3 regions of the Duganella sp. Leaf61 genome follow, and region 1 is predicted to be linked to each of the others. Evidence: predicted binding sites of a transcription regulator. Region 1 holds the regulator's gene; each other region holds the start of a gene.
The links. Region 1 encodes sigma-54, which starts transcription at its own class of promoters, with help from an activator protein. Its sites were predicted from a motif close to TGGCANGNAANCTGCTTT; they were not measured.

Region 1 (5,011 bases):
CAGGACAAGTTCCGCAACGAGCCCGATTACATCATCGACCGGTTCAGCGTGGTGCGCATGACCAAGGACGGCAAGCCGGCTTATATCATTTCCGGCGACAAGCTCACCCACCTGCCGGCGGAAGAGGCGTCCGACATCATCAAGCCCTATATCAACACCTTGTCGGCCGAGCATCCGCCGATGACGGTGCGCGGCGACACCGCCCGCGTCGATCAGGACAACTCGCGCGTCAAGCTCGACGGCAACGTCAGCGTGGTGCGCCCGGCCAGTGGCAAGAGCCAGGCCATGAGCCTGACCACGTCCACGCTCACCGTGTTCCCGGACGAACAACGGATGGAAACCGTCGCACCGGTCGAACTGCACCTGGGCAAGACGGTGGCCACGGGCGTGGGCATGACCGCCAACAATGCAACGCTGCAAACCCAACTGGGTGGACGCGGCAAGATCACCGTGCCGCCGCATGCGGCACGCTAAAGGAAGATTATGAGAGCAATCACCAAGCAAACCTTCTGGTCGGCGGCACTGCTGCTGGCAGCACTGGCCATCCCGGCGCACGCCGAAAAAGCCGACTCCAACAAGCCGATCGAAGTGTCGTTCGACCAGGCCGACTCCGACGACGTCAAGCAGATCAAGACCTTCACCGGCAACGTCATCCTCACGCGCGGCACCATCCGCATGACCTCGCCCAAGGCGGTGGTCACGCAAGATCCCGAGGGCTACCAGTTCGTGGTGCTCACCGGCACGCCCGGCGTGCAGGCAACGTTTCGCCAGAAGCTTGACGGCGACACCGACAAATGGGTGGAAGGCCAGGCCGACCGCATCGAATACGACGACAAGACCGAGCTGGTCAAGCTGATTTCCAAGGGCCGCATCAAGCAGCTCGAGTCGGGCAAGGTCACCAGCCAGGTCGATGGCGAGTTCATCTCTTACGACAGCCGCCGCGAAGTGTTCGCGGTCAAGAACAGCAGCAGCGGCGAGAGCAAACCGGGCGCCGGCCGCGGCACCATGGTGATCCAGCCGTCGTCCAAGCGCCCGCCGATCGCGCCGGCGCAGCCGGTGCCTGCCACCCAGCCTGCGGGGAAATGACATGGAGCCTAGTTGCGGTAGCACCCTGATCGTTCGCGGCCTGCAAAAAAGCTATGGCAAGCGCCAGGTCGTGCACGACGTCTCGCTGCAAGTCGATTGCGGCGAAGTGGTGGGTTTGCTCGGCCCCAACGGCGCCGGCAAGACCACGTCGTTTTACATGATCGTCGGCCTGGTACCGTCCGACGCCGGCACCATCGATATCGGCGGCGTCGACGTCTCGTCACTGCCGATCCACCGCCGCGCCTCGCTCGGCCTGTCGTACCTGCCGCAGGAAGCGTCGGTGTTCCGCAAGCTGACGGTGGAAGAAAATATTCGCGCTGTCCTCGAAATTCAAAAAGTGGACGGCAAGCCTTTATCCAAGGCTGACATTACTGAACGGCTCAATACCCTGCTGGCCGATTTGCAAATCGAGAAGCTGCGCGACAACCCCGCGCTCTCGCTCTCCGGCGGCGAACGCCGCCGGGTGGAGATCGCCCGTGCGCTGGCCACCAACCCGCGCTTCGTGCTGCTCGACGAACCATTCGCCGGGGTCGACCCGATTGCCGTGATCGAGATCCAGCGCATCGTGCGCTTTCTCAAGGAGCGACAAATCGGCGTCCTCATTACCGATCACAATGTGCGCGAGACGCTGGGCATCTGCGACCGCGCATATATCATCAACCAGGGCTCGGTGCTGGCGTCGGGCCGTCCGGACGACATCATCGCCGACGAGTCGGTGCGCCGCGTCTACCTGGGTGAACACTTCCGAATGTAATCCATGAAACAGTCGTTGCAACTGCGGACCTCGCAGCATCTCGCGCTGACGCCCCAACTGCAGCAATCGATCCGCTTGCTGCAGCTCTCCACGCTGGAGCTGCACCAGGAACTCGAACAACTCCTGACCGACAATCCCTTGCTCGAGCGGCTCGACGATCCGCTCGACCATTCTCTGCGGCTGTTGTCCGACGGCGCCATCAGCCAGCAGGCGCCGTCCGGCGAAGCACCGTCCGAATCGGGTCCGCAGGAAGCGGCGCCCGCCGGCGAGGCCGACGCCTACGACGGTCCTGCTGCCGATACCGAAAGTACCACCGCCGAAGCGGACATGGACTGGAGCGACGCCGGCCGCAGCAAGGCGCCCGACGACGAAGACGCGCGTCCGCAAATCGAAGCGCACCACTGCACCCTGCGCGAGCACCTGATGGAGCAGATGCGGGTGACCGTGCTCGAGCTGCGCGACCGCGCGCTGGTCGAACTGATCATCGATGCGCTGGACGAAAACGGCTACCTCGAAGAAGCGCTCGACGAGATCCATGCGCGCCTGCCCGAGGAACTGGAAGTCGAACTCGACGAGCTGCAAACGGCGTTGTCGCTGCTGCAAAGTTTCGACCCTGCCGGCGTGGGGGCGCGCAATGCGGCCGAGTGCCTGGCGCTGCAAATCAAGCGCTTGCCCGGCATTCCAATGGTGACGCGACGGATGGCCGTGGCCATCGTCGAAAAGCACCTGACCTGGTTTGCCCAGCGCGATTTCAACAAGCTGAAAAAAGCGCTGCTGTGCGACGACGAAGACCTGCGCGAAGCGCAGACCGTGATCCGCCAGTGCAATCCGCACCCCGGTGCGGCGTTCGCATCCGACGTCTCCGATTACGTGGTGCCGGACGTGATCGTGAAAAAATCGCGCACCGGCTGGCAGGTCAGCCTGAACAACGACGTCATGCCGCGCCTGCGTGTGAACGCCATGTATGCCAACCTGCTCAAGCAGGGCAAAGGTGAGGGCGCCATGGGCGCGCAGCTGCAGGAGGCGAAGTGGCTGATCAAGAATATGCGCCAGCGGTTCGACACCATCCTGCGGGTGGCACAAGCGATAGTAGAACGACAAAAGAACTTTTTCTCGCACGGCGCGGTTGCCATGCGCCCCCTTGTGCTTCGCGAAATTGCTGATACACTGGGTTTACACGAGAGCACCATTTCTCGGGTAACAACTCAGAAATACATGCTGACTCCGCACGGCATGTTTGAGCTGAAATATTTTTTTGGTAGCCACGTCGCCACCGAAGCGGGAGGTGAAGCCAGTTCGACGGCGATACGGGCACTGATCGTGCAACTGACAGGAGCTGAAGACCCTAAAAATCCTTTATCCGACAGTAAGATTGCGGACATGCTGGGAGAACAGGGCATGGTGATTGCGCGACGCACTGTTGCCAAATATCGCGAAGCCCTCAAAATCCCTCCAGTCAGTCTCCGCAAGTCTTTGTAGTGCACTGGTTCCTGCTTACTCAGCAACAATGGGTAAAGCACTAACCGTCAGCGACATTTATCTTTAGGAGTGTGTATGAATCTCACCATCAGTGGACATCATCTCGAAGTGACCGCCGCCATTCGTGAATACGTGCAAAGCAAGCTCGAACGCGTGACACGGCACTTTGATCAAGTGATTGATATTGCTGTCATTCTGACCGTAGATAACCTTAAAGAGAAAACCAAGCGCCAAAAGGCTGAAATCAATCTGCGCCTGTCCGGTAAAACGGTCTACGTGGAAAGCCTGTCGCAAGACCTGTACGCTGCGATCGACACCCTGATCGACAAGCTGGACCGCCAGGTCATGAAGTACAAAGGCAAAGTCCAACAGCACGGCCACGATGCGATCAAGCATCTCCCGGATAACTTCGAACCAGCTGCCGCCGCCCTTTAACAACGGCGCGACACACCAACTAAGGGCGCTGAACGAGCGCCCTTTCTTGTTTTTGGAGCTACATGAAAATTGTTTATCTGGTTTATACCGTTCTCCTTTCCGCCTCCGCTGCTCCCGCCGTCGCCGCCCCCTGCCAGCCGGCGCCGGCCGCCGTCATCGACATCGACGCCAACAGCTACTACAACGACGCCAACCATTCCGTGATCGACCCGGCGCGGCGCGCCAAAAACATCGCCAGCACCGAGCCGGTTGAACAATTCTTGTCTGGTGTCGCCCGCAACGCCAGCCGCTACCAGGCCAACGGCAAGCCGCAAGACGCCGCCTGCGCCTTGAACTGGCTGGACAGCTGGGCTGGCCAGCAGGCCATGCTGGGCAAGATGTCGAGCGAGCAGGCGTATTTCGTGCGCAAGTGGACCCTGGGCGGACTGGCGCTCAGCTATGCGCGCGTGCAGGCAGCTGCCACGCCCGCGCAAAAGAAAGCGATCGAGGCGTGGCTGTCCACGCTGGCCGACGCCACACTGGTCCACGCCGACACCCGCAAGGGCAAGCGCAACAACCATTATTATTGGGAAGGGCTGGCCGTGACTGCCGTCGGCGCCGTCACCCACGACCAGCGCTTATTAACATGGGGCCACGGCGTGTTCGACAACGCCATGGCCCAGGTGGCACCCGACGGCGCGCTGCCGGCCGAGATGGCGCGCGGCGCCAAGGCACTGCACTACCACGCATTCGCTGCCGCGCCGCTGACCATGATGGCGTCCATCCTCAACCTGCAGTCGTCGACGCTGGACCGGCTGGTGACGTTTACGCTGGCCGCTGCGCGCGATCCGGCGGCCATGCAGCAGGCCACCGGCTTCAAGCAGGAAGAAGTGAACGACCTGCCGTTTGCCGTGATCTACGCGCGCCACATGGGGCACCCGCCGGCAGCCGCTGCAAAATTCCAGGCCCGCCTGGGCGGCGATTTAACCTTGCCCAACCCGCTGGAACATTTAGCGTCGTCGAACAAATCCACAGGACAGCCATGAGCGAACATGTATTAACTGCCGTCAGTGACGGCACCGGCGTCATCACGCTCGATCGTCCGCGCGCGCTCAACTCGCTGTCGCTCGACATGGTACGCGCCATCACGCACACCTTGCTGGCCTGGCGCGACGACGACGCCGTGCAGGCGGTGGTCGTGCGCAGCAGCAGCGACAAGGCGTTTTGCGCCGGTGGCGACATCCGCTTCTTCCACGACCTGGGCCGCGCTACGCCGCA
Region 2 (5,011 bases), on a different contig from region 1:
GACCATCGGCGTGTGCGAGTCGGTGCCGACCAGGGTATCGGGAAAGGCCACGCCGTCCTGCGCCTGGATCACCGGCGACATGCGTTCGAGGTTGATCTGGTGCAGGATGCCGTTACCGGGCGGGATCACATCGACATTCTTGAATGCCTTCTTGGTCCAGTCGATGAAGTCGAACCGGTCCTCGTTGCGGCGGTCCTCGATGGCGCGGTTCTTGGTAAAGGCATCGGGATCGAAGCCGCCGCACTCCACCGCCAGCGAATGGTCCACCACCAGCTGGGTGGGTACCACCGGGTTGACCAGCGCCGGATCGCCGCCCTGCAGGGCAATGGCGTCGCGCAGGCCGGCCAGGTCCACCAGCGCGGTCTGACCGAGGATGTCGTGGCAGACCACGCGCGCCGGGAACCACGGGAAGTCGAGATCGCGCCGGCGTTCGATCAGTTGCGACAGCGAGGCATCGAGCGTGGCGGGATCGCAGCGGCGCACCAGGTTTTCAGCCAGCACGCGCGAGGTATAAGGCAACCCGGCCCAGGCGCCCGGTTCGATCGCATCGACGGCAGCGCGCGCGTCGAAGTAGTCGAGCGTGGTGCCGGGCAGCGGTTTGCGGTATTGCGTGTTCATTGGCGTAGTCATTACGAACGGTCCTTGATCGGTACGAATTGCAGGTCTTCCGGGCCGACGTAGTTGGCGCTGGGGCGAATGATCTTGTTGTCGATGCGCTGCTCGATCACGTGCGCGGCCCAGCCGGACGTGCGCGAAATGACGAACAGCGGCGTGAACATCGCGGTGGGCACGCCCATCATGTGGTACGACACGGCCGAGAACCAGTCCAGGTTCGGGAACATTTTTTTCACGTCCCACATCACGGTTTCGAGCCGCTCGGCAATGTCGAACATTTTCATCGAGCCGCCGTCCTGCGACAGTTGGCGCGCCACCTCCTTGATGACCACGTTGCGCGGATCGGAAATCGTGTACACAGGGTGGCCGAAGCCGATCACCACTTCCTTGTTGGCCACGCGGTTGCGGATGTCGGCTTCCGCTTCGTCGGCGTTTTCGTAGCGCTTCTGGATCTCGAACGCGAACTCGTTGGCGCCGCCGTGCTTGGGACCGCGCAGTGCGCCGATGGCGCCGGTGATCGCCGAGTGCATGTCCGAACCCGTACCCGCGATCACGCGGCCGGTAAAGGTGGACGCGTTGAATTCGTGTTCGGCGTACAGGATCAGCGACGTGTGCATGGCGCGCACCCAGCTCGCGGGCGGCTTGAAACCGTGCAGCAGGTGCAGGAAGTGGCCGCCGATCGAATCGTCGTCGGTTTCCACGTCGATGCGCTTGCCGTTATGGCTGTAGTGGTACCAGTACAGCAGCATCGAGCCGAACGACGCCATCAGGCGGTCGGCGATGTCGCGCGCGCCGGGCACATTGTGGTCGTCCTTTTCCGGCAGCACGCAGCCGAGCACCGAGGCGCCGGTGCGCATCACGTCCATCGGGTGGGCGGCGGCCGGCAAGGCTTCCAGCGCGGACTTGACGGCCTGCGGCAGGCCGCGCAGCGAGCGCAGTTTGGCCTTGTAGCCGCGCAGCTCGCCGTCGTTGGGCAACTTGCCGTGCACCAGCAGGTAGGCGATTTCCTCGAACTCGCTGGTGGTGGCCAGGTCGAGGATGTCGTAACCACGGTAGTGCAGGTCATTGCCGGTCTTGCCGACGGAGCACAGCGCGGTATTCCCGGCCGCCACGCCGGACAGGGCTACGGATTTTTTCGGTTTGAAGGTGGTGGTGGTGTCGGTCATGGTGGTCTCCGTTATTTTTTCTGGGCCGCATTTTGAGCTGCAAACAAGGCATCGAGCTTCTGCTCGAAGCTATGGTAATTGATCCGTTCATACAGCTCGGCGCGCGTCTGCATGGTATCGAGCACATTTTGCTGGGTGCCGTCGCGGCGGATCGCGCCATACACATTTTCAGCCGCCTTGTTCATGGCGCGGAACGCGGACAGCGGATAGAGCACCAGGCCCACGTCGGCGTCGCGCAGCTCGTCCACCGTGAACAGCGGCGTGGAACCGAATTCGGTGATGTTGGCCAGCACCGGTACCTTTACGGCGGCAGCGAACTGCTTGTACATCTCGAGGCTGATCATCGCTTCCGGGAAGATCATGTCGGCGCCCGCCTCCACGCATGCCACAGCGCGCGCGATCGCCGCGTCCAGTCCTTCGACCGCCAGCGCGTCGGTGCGGGCCATGATCACGAACTGGTCGTCGGTGCGCGCATCGACAGCGGCGCTGACGCGATCGACCATCTCCTGCTGCGAGACGATTTCCTTGCCGGGGCGGTGGCCGCAGCGCTTGGCGCCCACCTGGTCTTCGATATGCATGGCGGCGGCGCCGGCCTTGATCATGGTCTTGACCGTGCGCGCGACATTGAACGCCGAGGCGCCGAAACCGGTATCGGCATCGACCAGCAGTGGCAGGTCGCACACGTCGGTGATGCGGCGGATGTCGGTAAGCACGTCATCCAGGCTCGAGATGCCCAGGTCGGGCAAGCCGAGCGAGCCGGCCGCCACGCCGCCGCCCGACAGATAGATGGCGCGGAAACCGGCGCGCTTGGCCAGCAAGGCGTGATTGGCGTTGATGGCGCCGACGACCTGCAACGGCGATTCTTCTTGGACGGCCTGGCGGAATGCGGCGCCTGCGGAATAACTCATGGGTGACCTTTCAATGTTGCGGTGAAGTTAGGCGTTACTTTGCAAGCGCCGTGCCACCCGCTACCTCCTTTAAAATCAATCACTTGCTGATTTTATATGTTGCAAAATTGTTTCATTTTGAAACATCGAAACAACTGCACTACAATTGAAACATGCGCCTACCTCCTTCCCTGCCGCTCGATCCTGACGACAAACCCGTTCTCTGGACCGTTTCCGTCTCGCGCCTGTCCGACGTGTTCCGCCACATCACGCTCGAATACGACAACCGCGCCACCATCGAACAAATCCACCTCGGCTTCGACGACGCCGTGCGCCATATCCGCGCGCGCCTGGCCACCGAGCGCTGCGACGCTGTCATCGCGGCCGGCTCCAACGCCGCCTACCTGAGAAGCCGACTGTCGGTGCCGGTGGTCGTGGCCCGCTTCAGCGGCTTCGACGTGATGCAGGCGCTGGCACGGGCGCGGCGCGTGTCCCCGCACGTGGGCATCGTCACTTACCAGGAGCGGCTGCAGGAGCTGGCCGAATTCACCACCACCTTCGACATCGACGTGGCACAGCGCACGTACGTGACCGAGGAAGACGCGCGCGACCAGGTCAACGATTTAAAAGCGGCCGGCATCAAGGCAATCGTCGGCGCCGGCCGCATCACCGACCTGGCCGAAGAGGCGGGGCTGACGGGCGTGTTCGTGTATTCGGCGGCATCGGTGCGCCATGCGTTCGACGATGCGCTGGAGCTGGCGCGCCTGACCCAGCTTGAAATGGACCGGGGCCGGGGCCGCGCACGCGGCGCCACCACGGGCGGCGCGATCGACACGCTGCGCGCCCGCCACGGCATCACCGATTTGCGCGGCGAATCGGCCGCCATGGAAGCAGTGCGCCAGTCGGTGGTGCTGTATGCGAAATCGCCGGCCACGGTATTGATCTCCGGCGAAACCGGCAGCGGCAAGGAACTGGCAGCGCAGGCGATTCACAACGAAGGACCGCGCAGCCTGGGCCAGAACCGGCCGTTCGTGGCGGTGAACTGCGGCGCCATCGCCGAGTCGCTGCTCGAATCGGAACTGTTCGGCCACGAAGACGGTGCGTTTACCGGCGCGCGCCGGGGCGGCCACGCCGGGCTGTTCGAGGCGGCCAACCACGGCACCCTGTTCCTCGACGAGATCGGCGAGATGCCGCTGACGCTGCAAACCCGCCTGCTGCGGGTGCTGGAAGAACGGCAGGTGGTGCGGGTGGGCGGCACGCGGCCCATCGCCGTTGCCGTGCGCATCATCAGCGCCACTCACTGCGACCTCGAGCAGCGCGTGCGCGATGGCCGCTTCCGCGCCGACCTGTTCTACCGGCTGGCAGTGCTGCGCCTGGCGCTGCCGCCGCTGCGCGCGCGGCCCGGCGACGTGGCGGCGCTGGCCGAATGGTCGCTCAAGCATGCGCTGGCGTCGCTCGGCGCCAGGCCGCACCCCAACCTGCGCGCCGAGATCGCGGCGTGCGCGCCGCTGCTGCAAGCGTACGCGTGGCCCGGCAACGTGCGCGAACTGCGCAACGTGGCCGAACGCCTGGCGCTGTTCCTGGCGGCCGAGCCACTGCAGGCGCTCACGCCCGCGTTCATCGTTGGCGTGGCGCCGGAGCTGGCAGGCCACGGCGGTATTGGCGCCGGTGCTGGCGCTGATGTAGGCAACACCGGCGCGGGCGGCGCTGCCGCCGGCGCCACTGCATCGTCGTTCAGCATCGGCCGGGCGCACCGCGAGACGGCAAGCACGGCAGAGGTGCTGGCCCGCTTTGGCGGCCGGCGCGACGCGGCCGCCAATTACCTGGGCATCAGCCGCACCACGCTGTGGCGCCGGTTGCGTGCGGAGGACGGCGGTCAAACCGTCACGCCTTAAAAGCGTCACGCCGTTCATCACCTGCCAGCGACCGCTCATCCACCAGCGCTCGCCGTCCGTGAACCCCACCGCTAACATGGCCACACCTACCCATCACGGAGAAACGCCATGTCCTTCGCCCGCACCGTTGCCGCCATCACCGCCAGCTTGCTGCTCGCCTCAACGGCCATCGCCGCCCCTGCCTTCAAGATCGACGTCACCGGCAACGCCACCGGGGCGCCGATGATACTGATCCCGGGCCTGGCATCGTCGGGAGCGGTATGGGACGGCACCATCAAGCGCTATTGCGGCGCGCGCCGCTGCCACGTGCTGACCCTGGCCGGCTTTGCCGGCGTACCGGCCATCGACGGCCCGCTGCTGGCCACCGCCGAACAGCAGTTGAGCGAGTACATCGCCGCCAACAAACTGGCGCAACCGGTGATCGTCGGCCACAGCCTCGGCGATACAA
Region 3 (5,011 bases), on a different contig from region 1:
CAGCTCGGCCATCGCCAGGCAGCAGCTCACGCAGGGCGGTTACCAGCTGGCGGCGGTGCTGAAAGCAATCTGGCCGTAAGCGCCGGCGTTTGCGCCGGCATCCCACCCCGGCGAAACGCCGCGCAGGCGGGGTGCCCGTTCATTTCCCCGTCAGCGGATTGAACCACAACTCGTGCCGCGCCAGCGGCGTCTCCGGTCCCAGTTGCGGATTGGCGAGGCGGATCACGCGGCGCTGGTCGAGGCGCGCCTTGCGTATCAGGTCGCCCTTGTAGCGCTGGAACAGGGTGCCCAGCGAGCCGTCGCGGATCATGGTTTCCATCCCCGCCGCAATGCGCGCAGCCAGCAACTGGCCTTGCGCGTCGCGGCGCAGGAAAAAGTAGCGCGGCAGCGGGTAGTGCACGAGCAGCGTTTGCTCGACTGCCATCTGCGGATAGTCGTCATGGCGCTCATCGATCTCGCGCGAGGCCTCGTCGATCGAGCGCAGGAAAAAATCGAAGCGGTTGGCATCGAGCATGGAAAACAATCCCGTGTAGCTGCTGCCTTCCACCACGGGTATTCCGGCCGCACGCAGGATGGCGACGTCGGTCCAGCCCTGGCCCAGGCCAGCGCGCATGGACGCCAGGTCGGCCGCGCTGCGCACGCGCGCATAGCGCGGTTGATCTGAGGCGCGTATCAGCAGCAGGCGATAGCCCAGCAGGCCGCGATCGACGGGCAGGCGCACCGGCAAAAACTCCCGTTCCAGTTCGGCCGACGTGGCGCGTACGAACACATTGATCCTCCCCGGCTGCGCGCGCATTTCGTGCAGCACGCGCGGCGGCGACATGGCTACCGCCGAGCGCCGCACATCGAACTCGCCCGCGCGGGCGCCGGACTTCTCCAGCGCCATGCGCAGCACTGACCACTCGTAGTCGTAGCGGCTGTCCACGCCTTCGCTGGTGAGCGGATACGTCAATATTGTCGGTGCGGCCACGACGGCGCGGGCAGGGGCGCCGCACAGCAGCAGGCCTGCAGCGAGCAGCAGCCTCCAGGTATTGCGCCGGCCTTCAGGATCGGGGTGCTGCATGGAGCGAGCCAGGAAAAAACCGCAGTGTGCCACGCGGCGGCGCCCCTTGCCAATGCACTTGCTGCCGGCGCGTACCGCCTCGTCGTCTTTACAACGGATCGGCCCACGCAGCGCTATGCGTGTTGACTTCGAGCATGGCTACTGCTTATGCTAGGGACAGAACTCCTGCCTTCGCAGGAGAGCGCAGGCGGAGGTGCTATGACAATGCATGCGGCTGTCCGATCGATACCGGCCATGGGCGTGGTGATTGCGGCGGCACTGTGCGCGCCAGCGCACGGCCAGGAGGCGGTGGAGACCATAGCCTCGCCCTGGAGTGCCAACGTCACCGCCGCGTCGCAATACATCTCGCGCGGTTTCCGCCAGGGCTGGGGCAAGCCCGCGCTGCAAGGCGGCGTCGATTACGCGGGACCGGGCGGCTTCGCCTTCGGCACCTGGCTGTCCACCATCAGCGACCGCTACGTGGAAGACGGCACGGTGGAGTGGGACCTGTACGGCACCTATACCGGAAAGCTCGGCAACGATGGCGCCGCCGGCTACAGCGCCGGCGTGTACGTGTACAAGTACCCGGGCGCGCATATCGCCGCCACCGACACCACCTACGACTACACCGAGGTGGCGCTGGGGCTCACGTACCGCTGGGCTTACGTCAAATACAACTACACCGTCAGCCGTGAATTCTTCGGCATCGAGAACGCGCGCGGCACCGGCTACCTGGACCTCGGCGCCAACCTCGACCTGGGCGACGGCTACACCATGCAGCTGCACGCGGGCCAAGGGCGGGTGGCCAACAACGCCGTGTGGAACTGGCGCGACTACCGCGTGGGTGTGGCCAAGGTGCTGGTGCCCGGCTGGACGCTGTCGGCCGCCTACACCCGCGCCCATGGCGCGACCGATGCCTACGACCGCTACACCACGGGTGTGCCCAATGGCGGCGGTGTGATCGAGACATCCGATCCGGCCAGGGGCACTTTCGTGGTGGCGCTGTTGCGCACCTTTTGATTTTCTTTGCACGGGCCTTCCATGAACCTCTCCCTCAACGGCAAGATCTGCGCCGCCGCCACCGCGCTGGTGGTGGCCAGCCTGGCGATCACCGCCACCGTCACCGGCATCCGCAGCAGCGCCAGCGCGGAGGCGGCCGCGATGGACCTGGCGCGCACGTCCAGCCGCGAGGTGTCGGGCGTACTGCAGGCGCGCATCGCCACCAACCTGGCGGCCATCGTCAACCTGGCCGGCGCCATGCGCGGCACGCGCACTGCCAACCTGCCGCTGGCGCGCGAGCAGATCAACGAGCTGGTCAAAGCCACGCTGACCGGGTCCGAAGACCTCGTCGGTACCGCAGTCACGTGGGAACCGAATGCCCTCGACGGCAAGGATGCCGAGTACGCGGGCAAGGCGCCGCTGTACGACGCCACCGGGCGCTTCATGCCGTACTGGACGCGCGGCGCCGGCGGCGCGCTGCACGTGGAGCCGATCGTGTTCGACACTGCTGCCGGCGCCAATGACTGGTACGACATCCCCAAGCGCAGCGGCAAGGTGTTTTTCACCGAGCCGTATAACTATCCGGTGGACGGCAAGCCCACGCTGATGGCATCGCTGGTGGCGCCGATCATGATCGACGGCCAGTTCAAGGGCGTGGCCAGCGCCGACTTCATGCTCACCCGGCTGGCGAAAATCCTTGCCGAACTCAAGACCATCGAAGGCGCGAAACTGAGCCTGATCTCCAGCGGTGGCCTGTACGCCAGCAATCCCGCACCGGAAAAGCTGGGCAAGAAGGCCGACGACTTGCCGCCAGCAGCGCTCGAGCGTGCGCGCCAGGGCCAGCCCTACGAATACGTGGACGAGCAAGGCTGGGTGCACCTGCTGCAGCCGCTGTTCATCCACGCCCAGTCGGCGCCGTGGTCGGTGCAGCTGACGTTCCCGAAAAGCGTGGCGACCGCGCCCGCGCGCGAGCTGCTGCTCTACACCCTGATCGTTTCGCTGGTGTGCGCGGTGGCCACGGCGCTGATCCTGGTTGGCGTGGTGTTCCGCCTGACCGCGCCGCTGCGGGCGCTGGGCGCGCGCATGACGGCGCTGTCGAGCGGCGACGCCGATCTGAGCGTCAAGCTCGACGTGCGCGGCAACGACGAACTGGCGGTGATCGGTACCGGTTTCAACCAGTTCGTGGGCAATATCCACGACGTGCTGCTGCGGGTCAGTGCCAGCGCCGAGAACGTGGCACGCGGCAGCGCCGAAATCTCACATGGCAATACCGACCTGTCGGCGCGCACCGAGCAGCAGGCCAGCGCGCTGGAAGAAACCGCCGCGTCGATCGAGGAACTGACGTCCACGGTCAAGGAGAACGCCGACAACGCGCGCCAGGCCAACGAGCTGGCCGGCTCGGCCTCGAGCGTGGCGCAAAAGAGCGGTGCGGTGGTGGCGCAGGTGGTGGCCACCATGGCCTCGATCAACGCGTCGTCGAACAAGATCGTGGAGATCATCAGCGTGATCGACGGCATCGCCTTCCAGACCAACATCCTGGCGCTCAATGCTGCCGTGGAAGCGGCGCGCGCAGGCGAGCAGGGACGCGGCTTCGCGGTGGTGGCGTCCGAAGTGCGCAACCTGGCGCAGCGCAGCGCGGCGGCCGCCAAAGAGATCAAGGAACTGATCGACGATTCGGTCGGCAAAGTGGCCGCCGGCACGCGGCTGGTGGACGAAGCGGGCAGCACGATGGACGACGTGGTGTCCAGCGTGCGCCGCGTTACCGAGATCATGAGCGAAATCACGGTGGCCACGGCCGAACAGAGCGAAGGCATCGCCCAGGTCAACCAGGCGGTGGTGCAGATGGACGGCGTGACGCAGCAGAACGCTGCGCTGGTGGAGCAGGCCGCCGCCGCCGCCGAGAGCCTGCAGGAGCAGGCCGCCAACCTGGCGCAGGCCGTGAGCGTATTCAAGCTCGATCGCGGCGCCGCCGCGCCGGCACCCGGCGCGCACCTGCTCAGGATACGGTGACCGCTGCCGGGACGGTCACACCGCCGCGATACGCAGCCCTGGATTGGCCGCGCCAGCCCGGCCTAGCACGCTGACGGCTGGCGGTGCGCGGTGCGCCGCCAGTTGCGCCGGGACAGGAGAGGAGGGCAGCACGAACTTGCCCACCAGGTCGGCCAGTTCCTCCGCCTGCTGCTGCATCGACGCGGCGGCGGCCGCCGACTGCTCGACCAGCGCGGCGTTCTGCTGGGTCACGCCGTCCATCTCGATGATGGCGTGGTTGACCTGCTCGATGCCCATGCTTTGTTCGCGGCTGGCAGCGGCGATTTCGGCGATCATGTCGCGCACCCGGCGCACGCTGTCCACCACGTCGCTCATGGTGGTGCCGGCTTCGTCGACCAGCGCCGCGCCGGCATCGACCTTGGCGACCGAGTCGCCGATCAGGGTCTTGATTTCCTTGGCCGCCGCCGCGCTCCGGTGGGCCAGGTTGCGCACCTCGGTTGCCACGACCGCGAAGCCGCGACCCTGCTCACCGGCGCGCGCCGCTTCCACCGCCGCATTGAGCGCGAGGATATTGGTCTGGAACGCGATGCCGTCGATCACGCTGATGATCTCGACGATCTTCTTCGACGAATCGTTGATCGCTTCCATCGTCTGCACCACGCTGGCAATCACGACGCCGCCCTTGCCGGCCAGCTCAGAGGCGCTGGTAGCCAGGCTGTTGGCCTGCCGGGCATTGTCGTCGTTTTGCTTGACGGTGGACGTCAGCTCTTCCATCGACGATGCGGTTTCTTCCAGCGAGCCGGCCTGCTGCTCGGTGCGTGACGACAGGTCGAGGTTGCCGCTGGCGATTTCCCCGGCAGCGGTGGTCATGGTGTCGGTACCGGCGCGGACCTGGCCGACGATCTGCTGCAGGCTGGCGTTCATCTCTTTCAGAGCGCCCAGCAGTATCGCGGTCTCGTCGCGACCCTGCACCACGATGTT

Region 2: prpB (methylisocitrate lyase) is a predicted target of sigma-54. The motif match lies at 2,728-2,745, and genes of this name have one in related genera.
Region 3: ASF04_RS01425 (TorF family putative porin) is a predicted target of sigma-54. The motif match lies at 1,194-1,211, and genes of this name have one in related genera.

The regions. Positions count from the first base shown of each region.
Region 1 is NZ_LMLM01000031.1:188,483-193,493, forward strand. It holds gene lptC (LPS export ABC transporter periplasmic protein LptC) at 1-474, shown strand, start outside; gene lptA (lipopolysaccharide transport periplasmic protein LptA) at 484-1,086, shown strand; gene lptB (LPS export ABC transporter ATP-binding protein) at 1,088-1,840, shown strand; gene ASF04_RS22655 (RNA polymerase factor sigma-54) at 1,844-3,319, shown strand; gene hpf (ribosome hibernation-promoting factor, HPF/YfiA family) at 3,395-3,754, shown strand; gene ASF04_RS22665 (alginate lyase family protein) at 3,817-4,779, shown strand; gene ASF04_RS22670 (enoyl-CoA hydratase/isomerase family protein) at 4,776-5,011, shown strand, end outside.
Region 2 is NZ_LMLM01000003.1:167,844-172,854, reverse strand. It holds gene acnD (Fe/S-dependent 2-methylisocitrate dehydratase AcnD) at 1-618, opposite strand, end outside; gene prpC (2-methylcitrate synthase) at 630-1,781, opposite strand; gene prpB (methylisocitrate lyase) at 1,793-2,689, opposite strand; gene prpR (propionate catabolism operon regulatory protein PrpR) at 2,842-4,563, shown strand; gene ASF04_RS06295 (hypothetical protein) at 4,650-4,841, opposite strand.
Region 3 is NZ_LMLM01000001.1:336,276-341,286, reverse strand. It holds gene ASF04_RS01435 (S1/P1 nuclease) at 1-79, shown strand, start outside; gene ASF04_RS01430 (ABC transporter substrate-binding protein) at 140-1,063, opposite strand; gene ASF04_RS01425 (TorF family putative porin) at 1,262-2,062, shown strand; gene ASF04_RS01420 (methyl-accepting chemotaxis protein) at 2,084-4,051, shown strand; gene ASF04_RS28550 (methyl-accepting chemotaxis protein) at 4,067-5,011, opposite strand, start outside.